3 linked regions of the Alkalilimnicola ehrlichii MLHE-1 genome follow. Each later gene encodes a partner of the first gene's protein in a complex. Links are inferred from orthologs where the notes say so. Each region holds a gene or a part of one and is shown in the gene's direction. Other genes may lie near its edges. The genes, in order: dnaX, holA and holB.

Evidence for each region.
Region 2: the proteins of dnaX (region 1) and holA are in contact, whole or in part, in a cryo-EM structure (PDB 8GIZ), measured with the Escherichia coli proteins. The link is inferred for Alkalilimnicola ehrlichii MLHE-1 from one-to-one orthologs.
Region 3: the proteins of dnaX (region 1) and holB are in contact, whole or in part, in a cryo-EM structure (PDB 8GIZ), measured with the Escherichia coli proteins. The link is inferred for Alkalilimnicola ehrlichii MLHE-1 from one-to-one orthologs.

The regions. Positions count from the first base shown.
Region 1 is NC_008340.1:1,721,349-1,724,398, reverse strand. What follows is about bases 151-3,050. They hold dnaX (DNA polymerase III subunit gamma/tau), read left to right. Parts: upstream 151-577; coding sequence 578-2,524; downstream 2,525-3,050. Other genes in these bases: recR (recombination mediator RecR), read left to right, coding at 2,886-3,050; MLG_RS07700 (YbaB/EbfC family nucleoid-associated protein), read left to right, coding at 2,555-2,878; yidD (membrane protein insertion efficiency factor YidD), read right to left, coding at 151-310. Also shown: more of yidD, read right to left, coding at 1-150. UniProt on the Escherichia coli protein: Part of the beta sliding clamp loading complex, which hydrolyzes ATP to load the beta clamp onto primed DNA to form the DNA replication pre-initiation complex.
Region 2 is NC_008340.1:448,371-451,411, forward strand. The notes cover bases 1-2,891. They hold holA (DNA polymerase III subunit delta), read left to right. Parts: upstream 1-883; coding sequence 884-1,900; downstream 1,901-2,891. Other genes in these bases: leuS (leucine--tRNA ligase), read left to right, coding at 1-284; MLG_RS02015 (LPS-assembly lipoprotein LptE), read left to right, coding at 342-881; MLG_RS02025 (glutamate-5-semialdehyde dehydrogenase), read left to right, coding at 1,974-2,891. Outside these bases: more of MLG_RS02025, read left to right, coding at 2,892-3,041. UniProt on the Escherichia coli protein: Part of the beta sliding clamp loading complex, which hydrolyzes ATP to load the beta clamp onto primed DNA to form the DNA replication pre-initiation complex.
Region 3 is NC_008340.1:1,620,145-1,623,294, reverse strand. What follows is about bases 51-3,050. They hold holB (DNA polymerase III subunit delta'), read left to right. Parts: upstream 51-1,043; coding sequence 1,044-2,057; downstream 2,058-3,050. Other genes in these bases: MLG_RS07215 (aminotransferase class V-fold PLP-dependent enzyme), read right to left, coding at 2,518-3,050; MLG_RS07220 (PilZ domain-containing protein), read left to right, coding at 2,129-2,491; tmk (dTMP kinase), read left to right, coding at 391-1,044; mltG (endolytic transglycosylase MltG), read left to right, coding at 51-394. Outside these bases: more of mltG, read left to right, coding at 1-50; more of MLG_RS07215, read right to left, coding at 3,051-3,150. UniProt on the Escherichia coli protein: Part of the beta sliding clamp loading complex, which hydrolyzes ATP to load the beta clamp onto primed DNA to form the DNA replication pre-initiation complex.

The DNA.
Region 1 (3,050 bases):
CTCCCCCGTCCTCGCGGCCGGGCACGGGGTCGACCCCATGCCCGCCCCAGGGGTGGCAGCGCAGGAACCGGCGCAGCGCCATCCAGCCGCCGCGCACCGGCCCGTGCACCTGCAGGGCCTCCACCGCATAGTGGGAGCAGGTGGGCCAGTAGCGGCAGCGCGGGCCGATCAGGGGCGAGATCCCGTACTGATAGACACGGACCAGACCGATCAGCAGCAGGGTCAATGGGTTCTTGCGCATGAGCGGGGTTACCGGGCGATGGTGGATGGGGCATCCGAGGCCAGCCACTTGGCGTGATCGGATTGTCATGGTAACGTCTCCGCGCTGCCTACCCAAGGCAGGGTCCGTACCAAACGGGCCGCCATTATGGCGGCGGTGCCGGTCCCCTCGCGACGATAAACCGTGAATTCCGTCAGGCCCGGAAGGGAGCAGCGGCAGCGGTGGACTCGGGCGCCGGGGTGTGGCTGGTATCCGCCGCCTCCATCTATCCGCAGCGCACTGCTCCCCTGAACCGGTGGCGCACCGCCCCCACCACCCGTACACTTTGTAGCCTCGCTCCGCAGACAGCAGGAAACCATGGCTTACCAGGTACTCGCCCGCAAGTGGCGACCGCGCACCTTCTCCGAGATGGCCGGGCAGGAGCACGTGCTGCGCGCCCTGGTCAACGCCCTGGAGCAGCAGCGCCTGCACCACGCCTACCTGTTCACCGGCACCCGCGGCGTGGGCAAGACCACCGTGGCCCGGATCCTGGCCAAGTGCCTGAACTGCGAGCAGGGCGTGACCGCCGAGCCCTGCGGGACCTGCGATGCGTGCCGGGAGCTGGACGCCGGCCGCTTCGTGGACCTGATCGAAGTGGACGCCGCCTCGCGCACCAAGGTGGAGGACACCCGCGAGCTGCTCGATAACGTGCAGTACGCGCCCACCCGGGGCCGCTACAAGATCTACCTCATCGACGAGGTGCACATGCTCTCCGGGCACAGCTTCAACGCCCTGTTGAAGACCCTGGAGGAGCCGCCGCCGCACGTGAAGTTCCTGCTCGCGACCACCGACCCGCAGAAGCTGCCGGTCACCATTCTGTCGCGCTGCCTGCAGTTCAACCTCAAGAACCTGCCGGGTGGCCTGGTGGCGGACTACCTGCACACGGTGGTCGAGCAGGAGGGGGTGGCGGCCGAGCCACAGGCCCTGGCGCGGCTGGGGCAGGCGGCCAAGGGCAGCATGCGCGATGCGCTCTCCCTGCTGGATCAGGCCATCGCCTTCGGCGCCGGCGCGGTTCGCGAGGACGAGGTCTGTGCCATGCTCGGCACCATTGACCGCGGGTTCGTGCTCGAGGCGCTGGAGGCATTGGCCGCGGGCGACGGGCGGGCGCTGCTGGCGGTGACGGCGCGGATGAGCGAGCGGGCCCCCGACTTCAGCGACGCCCTGGATGAGCTCCTGCACTGCCTGCACCAGCTGGCCCTGCTCCAGGTGGTGCCCGAGGCACTGCCCGCTGGCGACCCCGATGCGGACCGGCTGCGGGATCTGGCCGCAAGGCTGCCGGCGGAGGATGTGCAGCTTTACTACCAAATCGCCCTCAATGGGCGGCGTGACCTGCCGCTGGCGCCCGAGGGCCGCACCGGCTTCGAGATGGTGCTGCTGCGCATGCTGGCCTTCCAGCCGGTGACCGGGACCGCAGTGGCGGCGACCGGCGGGGCGGGGGCAGACGCCCCGCCAGCGGCAGCGGCGGGTTCACCGCGGTCCCAGGCCGCCCCCAAGGCGACGCGGCCCCGGCGGGAGGCCCACCCGTCGCCGACCCCGACAGAACGGGCGGAGCCCGCGGCCGCTCCGGCGGGTGGGTCGCCGCCGCCCGAGCAGGGCGGGGGGCTGGGCGGTTACCGTGAGGCGCTCATGCGGGCGGCGCGGGGCCAGGCGGTCGAGCCGGATGGCCCCGCACCGGCACCGGCCGACCCGTCGGCCGCCGCTGAGCCGGCCCCTGCCGGGGGGCGCGAACCGGCCGCGGGGCTGACGGACCCGCCGGCCTGGGCCGAAGGCCCGCCGGTTAGCGACGAGGAGCCGCCGCCGATCGGCGCTCAGCCCGCGGCCGCCGAGACCGCGCCGGAGACGACGGCGCCGGACGATGCGGGGATCACGCCGGAAACCTGGCCCTGGCGCGCCCGCGACCTGCCGCTGGACGGCGCCCTCCGACAGTTTGCCGCGCACTGTGAGTGGGTCGGTGAGGAGGAGGGCCGTGTTATCCTTCGTCTCGATAGCGGCCACGGGATGCTGCGCACCCCGGCGCTGGAGGCGGAGCTGGCCCAGGTGCTCGGCGACTACCTGGGCCGGGCGGTGCGTCTGGATGTCCGGCTCGAGTCGCCGCACCGGGACACACCGGCCACGGTCGCCCGGAGGGAACGCGCCGAACGGCTGCGGGCCGCCCGCGAATCGCTGGAGAATGACCCGAACGTCGCCCGGCTGCACCAGCGCTTCGGCGCCGAGTTGCTGCCGGACACGGTCAGGCCCCGGAAGGGGGCTGACCCGGCCACGTGATCTGTAACAGCCCAAGATGAGGAACAAGCCATGAGGGGCGGAATCGGTAACATGATGAAGCAGGCCCAGAAGCTCCAGGAGGAGCTGAAGAAGGCCCAGGAAGAGATCGCCAAGATGGAGGTCACCGGGGAGTCCGGTGGCGGGATGGTGGCGGTGACCATCAACGGCAAGCACGAGGCGCGTCGGGTCAGTATCGACCCCAGCCTGTTCGAGGACGACCGCGAGATGGTCGAGGATCTGGTGGCGGCGGCCTTCAACGACGCCGTGCACAAGCTGGAGCAGGAGAGCCAGCAGCGTATGGCAGGCCTGAGCGAGGGTATGAACCTGCCCTCGGGCTTCAAGCTCCCGTTCTGAAGCGCGAATGCGCTACTCCCCGCTGATCGACCAGCTCATTGAGAGCCTGCGCTGCCTGCCCGGGGTCGGCCCCCGGTCGGCGCAGCGCATGGCCTTTCATCTGCTGCAGCGGGACCGCGACGGCGGGCGCCGGCTCGCCACGGCGATCCGCGAGGCCATGGACCAGGTGGGC
Region 2 (3,041 bases), 1.3 Mb from region 1 along the record:
ACGTGACCCACGTCTGCTGGCAGGCCCTGGGCCATGATGAGGCGGTGATCGATGCCCGCTGGCCGGCGGTGGACGAGTCGGCGCTGACCCGCGACACCATTGAGCTGGTGGTGCAGGTCAACGGCAAACTGCGCAGCCGGCTGCAGCTGCCCGCCGACGCCGACAAGGCGGCGGCCGAAGCGGCGGCCCTGGCGGACGAAAAGGTGCAGCGCTTCACCGAGGGCAAGACGGTGCGCAAGGTGATTGTGGTGCCGGGTAAACTGGTGAATATTGTCGCCAACTGACCCGCCGGCGCCGCGGCGCCACGCCACCACCGACCCATGCCCATGGGGGGAAGGAGAATGAACCGCCCGGCAACGCTTGGAATGGCCCTGCTGCTGGCCCTGCTGCTCAGCGCCTGCGGCTGGCAACTGCGCGGCGTTGGCGGCGGTGCCGCCGGTCTTGATGGCACCGCGGTCTACGTGGCCGGCAGCCCGGCGCGGGCGTTGCAGGACGCCGTGGACGAGGGCCTGTCGGTGAGCGGCGCGCGGCAGGTGGATAGCGCGGAGGCCGCCGACCTGGTGCTGCGCATCGTCGGCGACGCCCGCGAGCGGCGGACCCTGACCGTGGACCGCGATATCCGCGCGCGGGAGTACGAACTGCGTTACCGCCTGACCTTCGAACTGGACAACGCCGACGGCGAACACCTGCTGGCACGCAGCCAGGTCAACGCCGTCCGCGGCTTCCGCGCCGATCGGGACGACCCGGTGGGCACCGAGGGGCGTGAGGAGGAGTTGCTCATCGACCTGCGCCGGGACGCCGTGCGCCTGATGCTGCTGCAGGTCGCGGCCCACCGGGACGCCGAGCCGATCACCGACGACAACGCCGCAGCGGCGGACTGACCGTGCAGATCAAACCCCACGACATCGCCCGCCACCTCGAGCGCGACCTGCTGCCCGCCTACCTGGTGGCCGGCGATGAGCCGCTGCTCATCCAGGAGAGTGTGGACGCCATCCGCGCCACGGCCCGGGCGCAGGGCTACGACGAGCGCGAGGTGCTGGAGGTGGAGCCCGGCTTCGAGTGGGAGCGGCTGCACCACGCTGCCGGCAACCTCTCGTTGTTCTCCGAGCGGCGGCTGATCGAACTGCGCCTGCCCGACGGCAAGCCCGGCAGCCAGGGCGCCAAGGCCATCCAGGGCTACTGCCGGCAGGCGCCGCCCGACACCCTGCTGCTGGTGATCAGCGGCCGGTTGCCCGGAAAGACGCGGCAGAGCGCCTGGGTGAAGGCCCTGGAGGGGTTGGGGGCGATGGTGTACTGCTGGCCCGTGGGCGGGCATGAGTTCCCCGGCTGGCTGCGCCGGCGGCTTCAGGCCCACGGCCTGCAGCCCAGTGACGACGCCGTGGACCTTCTGGTGGCGCGCTCCGAGGGCAATCTGCTGGCCGCCAACCAGGAGATCGAAAAGCTGGCCCTGCTGCACGGCAGCGGTCCGTTGGATGGCGATACCGCCGCCGCTGCGGTGGCGGACAGCGCCCGCTATGAGCTCAACGACCTGGGTGACGCCATGCTGGCGGGCGAGCGCGGCCGCGCTTACCACGTGCTGCAGGGCTTGCGCGAGGAGGGCACGGCGGCCCCGCTGGTCCTCTGGGCCCTGGCCCGGGACCTGCGGGCGGTGGCCGACCTGCGCTGCAAGCGCCCGCCGCGACCGGAGTGGGAGCGCTTCCTGCGGGCCCACGGTGTCTTCAAACCGCGGGTGCCGCGGGTGGTGGGCGCCGCCCGGCGGGGCCGGCGCGAGGACTGGCTGCACCTGCTGGCCCGCTGTGCCGGCGTGGACCGCACCGTCAAGGGGGTCGGCGAGGGCCGGCCCTGGGATGAACTGGCCCGGCTGGTGGACGCCGCCGCCCGCCTGGCCGCGGCGGGATGAGTCTGGCCCGCACAGCATATAAACTACCCGGTAGGTACCGTCACCCCAAGCCAACAGGACGAACCTCAGCCTCATGACCGAAGACATCCGTGCTTACATGCAGACCCTGGGCCGGCAGGCCCGCGAGGCCGCTCGCGAGATGGCTCGTGCCGACACCGGCCACAAGAACGCCGCGCTCCATGCCATGGCGGACGCCCTGGAGGAGCACGCCGGTGATCTCAAGCGCGCCAACGCCGACGACCTGGAGAACGGCCGCGCCAACAACCTGGACCCGGCCCTGCTGGACCGCCTGGAGTTGAACGATGAGCGCATCCACGGCATGGCCGAGGGGCTGCGCCAGATCGCCGCGTTGCCTGATCCGGTGGGGGCCATCCGTGATCTGGCCTTCCGCCCCTCCGGCATTCAGGTGGGCCGGATGCGGGTGCCGCTGGGGGTCATCGGCATTATCTACGAATCGCGCCCCAATGTGACCGCCGACGCCGCCGCCCTCTGCCTGAAGAGCGGCAATGCCGCGATCCTGCGCGGCGGTTCCGAGGCCCGCCACTCCAACGCCGCCATCGCCGCCTGCGTGCGCGCCGGGCTGAAGCGCGCCGGGCTGCCCGGAGAGGCCGTGCAGGTGGTGGAGACCACCGACCGGGCCGCCGTCGGCGAGCTGATCCGCATGGACGAGTACGTGGACGTGCTGGTGCCGCGCGGGGGCAAGGGCCTGATTGAGCGGATCACCGCCGAGGCCACCGTACCGGTGATCAAGCACCTGGACGGGATCTGCCACGTCTACATCGACGACTCCGCCGACCCGGCGAAGGCCATCAGCGTGGCCTACAACGCCAAGACCCAGCGGCTGGGGACCTGCAACACCATGGAGACCCTGCTGGTGGCCGAGGCCATCGCCGAGCGGGTGCTGCCCGAATTGGCCCGCCGCTACCGCGAGTCGGAGGTGGAGCTGCGCGGCTGTGAGGCCACCCGCCGGCTGATCCCGGATGCGGTGCCGGCCACCAAGGAGGACTGGTCCACCGAGTACCTGGACGCCATCGTCTCCATCCGCATCGTGCCCGGCCTCGATGAGGCCATCGAGCATATCGCCCGGCACAGCTCCGGCCACACCGAGAGCATCCTCACCGAGGACTGGTCCCGGGCCCGG
Region 3 (3,150 bases), 100 kb from region 1 along the record:
CGAGGCGCTGATTCTGGCCTCCATCATCGAGCGCGAGACCGGGCGGGACGGGGAGCGGGCGAAGGTGGCCGGCGTCTTCACCCGGCGGCTGGAAAAGGGCATGCGCCTGCAGACCGACCCGACGGTCATCTACGGCATGGGTGAGGCCTATGACGGGCGCATACGCAGCGCCGATCTGCGCCGGGACACGCCTTATAACACCTACACCCGCCACGGCCTGCCCCCGACGCCCATTGCCATGCCCGGCAGCGCCTCGATCCGCGCGGCCGTGAACCCGGCGGACCACGACTACCTCTACTTCGTCTCGCGCGGCGACGGCAGCCACCAATTCTCCCGCACCCTGGCGGAACACAACCGTGCCGTGCGCCGCTACATTCTGGGGGAGGGCGAATGACCCGGGGCCGTTTTATCACGCTGGAGGGGCTGGAAGGGGCGGGTAAGAGCACCGCCCTGACCCGCGTGCGGGAGTACCTGCAACGGCAGGGGATCGACGCGGTGATGACCAGGGAGCCCGGCGGCACCCCGTTGGGGGAACGCATCCGGGCGTTGCTGCTCGGTCAGTCGGAGCCGCCCATGGCCCCCGCCACCGAGGCGTTACTCATGTTCGCGGCCCGCTCCGAGCACCTGGACAAACGGATCTGGCCGGCCCTGGAGCGGGGCCAGTGGGTGGTCTGCGACCGTTTCACCGACGCCAGTTACGCCTACCAGGGCTGGGGCCGGGGTCTCGGTGCCGAACGGATTGCAGCATTGGAGGACTGGACCCAGGGTGCGCTGCGCCCGGACCTGACACTCTGGCTGGATGTGCCGGTGGAAACCGGCCTGGCTCGCGCCGCCGGCCGGGGCGAGGCCCCCGACCGCTTCGAGCAGGAGCGGGACGGGTTCTTCGAGCGCGTGCACGAAGGTTACGCGGCGTTGGCAGAACGCTTCCCCGAGCGCATCCGGCGGGTGGATGCCGGTCAACCCCTGGAGGCCGTGTTAACTGCCTTGGAGGAGGCCCTGGCCTCGGCGGTCACGCGCTGGCTCAGCGGCACGGAGGCGCACTGATGGCGGATACCCCAGCCAGCGAGCTGGCGGAACCGGCTTGGACCCCACCGACCGGATCGGTGCCGGAGTGGCTCGACGACAGGCTCTCGGAACTGTTGCGCCAGGCGGCGTCCGGGCAGCTGCCACACGCGCTGTTGCTGGCCGGGCCTGCGGGCACCGGTAAGTCGCTGCTGGGTGGCCACCTGGTGCGTGCCTTGCTCTGTCACCAGCCGGGCGAGGGGGGCCGGGCCTGCGGGCGTTGTGAATCGTGTCGCGCGCTGGCTCGGGGCCTGCACCCGGATTTCCGCCACTTGGCGCCCGAGGAGCGGGCGGTGATTACCGTCGATGCGGTGCGTGCCCTCGGACGCTTTCTCAACCTGAGTGCGCGGTTCGGTGGATGGCGGATCGCACTGATCGATCCGGCGGACACCCTGACCGTCAATGCGGCCAACAGCCTGCTGAAGACCCTCGAGGAACCGCCCGCCACCACTCTCCTGGTATTGGTGAGCTCACGCCCGGCGCAACTGCCCGCCACCATCCGCAGTCGCTGCCGCCACCTGACGATACCGGTCCCGCCCGCGGAGAGGGCCTTGAGCGGGTTGCGGGGCCAGGGGCTGACCGTCACCGAGCGCACCTTGGCGCTGGCCGGGGGGGCGCCCTTCCGGGGGCTGGCCTGGGAGGAGGCGGGGCTACCCGAGCGATTGGATCGCCTCGCCGCGGATCTGCTCGCCCTGCACCAGGGCCGCCAGGACCCGATCGCGCTGGCCCGCGACTGGGCCGACCTGGACCTTCCGGTGTTTCTGGATGTGTTGGCCACCCTGCTCGCCGAACTGGCCCGGTTCCAGGCCGGGGGGGCGGAGGCGAGCCGTGCTGCGCCCGCCGCCCCGCTCCGGGCGCTGGCGGCGGAGACAACCCCGACCGCCGTCCTCGGCCACCTGGAGGCGGTCCACGAGGCCCAGTACCGCCAGGGCCACCCGCTCAATCCGCAGTTGGTCAGGGAGTCGTTGCTGGTGGGTTGGTTGGAAGCGGTCTGACGCCGCTGCCCTGCGCCGGTTTCAATCCCGGGGCGGGCGTGGGAGACTAACGGCAGGGAGGAGAGCAGCGTATGGCGGAAACACCTCGTAAGCCCCGTAGTCGTCACGGCATTCTGTCCTTGTCCATCAAGGACAAGTCGGCCCTCTATGCCGCCTATATGCCGTTCCTGAAAAACGGTGGCCTCTTCGTGCCCAACAGCAAAAGCTACCAGCTCGGCGACGAGGTCTTCATGCTGCTCTCGCTCATGGAGGAGTCGGAGAAGATCCCGGTGGTCGGGCGCATCGCCTGGATCACCCCCCAGGGGGCCCAAGGCAACCGCACCGCCGGCGTCGGGGTGCAGTTCTCCGACAAGGACAACGGCGCCGCCCGCCGCAAGATTGAGGAGTACCTGGCCGGCGCCCTGGAGTCGGACCGCCCCACCCACACCATGTGAGGCCTCGCGGTGCCTGCCCCGCCCGCTCAAGCCCGGCAGTGGGGCAGGGCGGCGAGGAGTTGCTCGGTGGCGTACTCCAGGCGGGTTGGCTCGGTGTAAAAATGGGGCGAGAAACGCACGCCGCCCATGCGGTGGGCGGCGACCACACCCGCCGATGAGAGCCGTTTCCACAGTGCACGGGCATCCGCCCCCGGGGCCCGGAAGGTGACGATGCCCGCGTGGCGCCCCCCCTCCCGGGGCGTGATCAGCTCCAGTTCCGGCCGTTGATCCACCCAGTCCATCAGGTGGCGGGTGTTATCGAGCACGTTCTCGGCGATCGTGTCCGGCCCCACCTCCAGCAGCAGGCTGACGCTGGCCACCAGCGCGTGCACCCCGAGCATATTGGGGCTGCCGCACTCGAAGCGACGGGCACTGGCGGCCGGCGCCCAGTCACTACGGTCGTAGTCCCCCGCGTGCTCCACCATGTGCCAGCCGTACTGATAGAGCTGGAGCTGGCCGATCAGCTCCGGGCGGACGTACATAAAACCCAACCCCTCCGGGCCCAGCAGCCACTTGTGCCCATCCGCCACCACAAAATCCGGCGCCAGCGCCGCCACATCCAGGGGCAGCGCCCCCAGGCTCTGGATCCCGTCGACGCAGCAGAGCACCCCCCGCTCCCG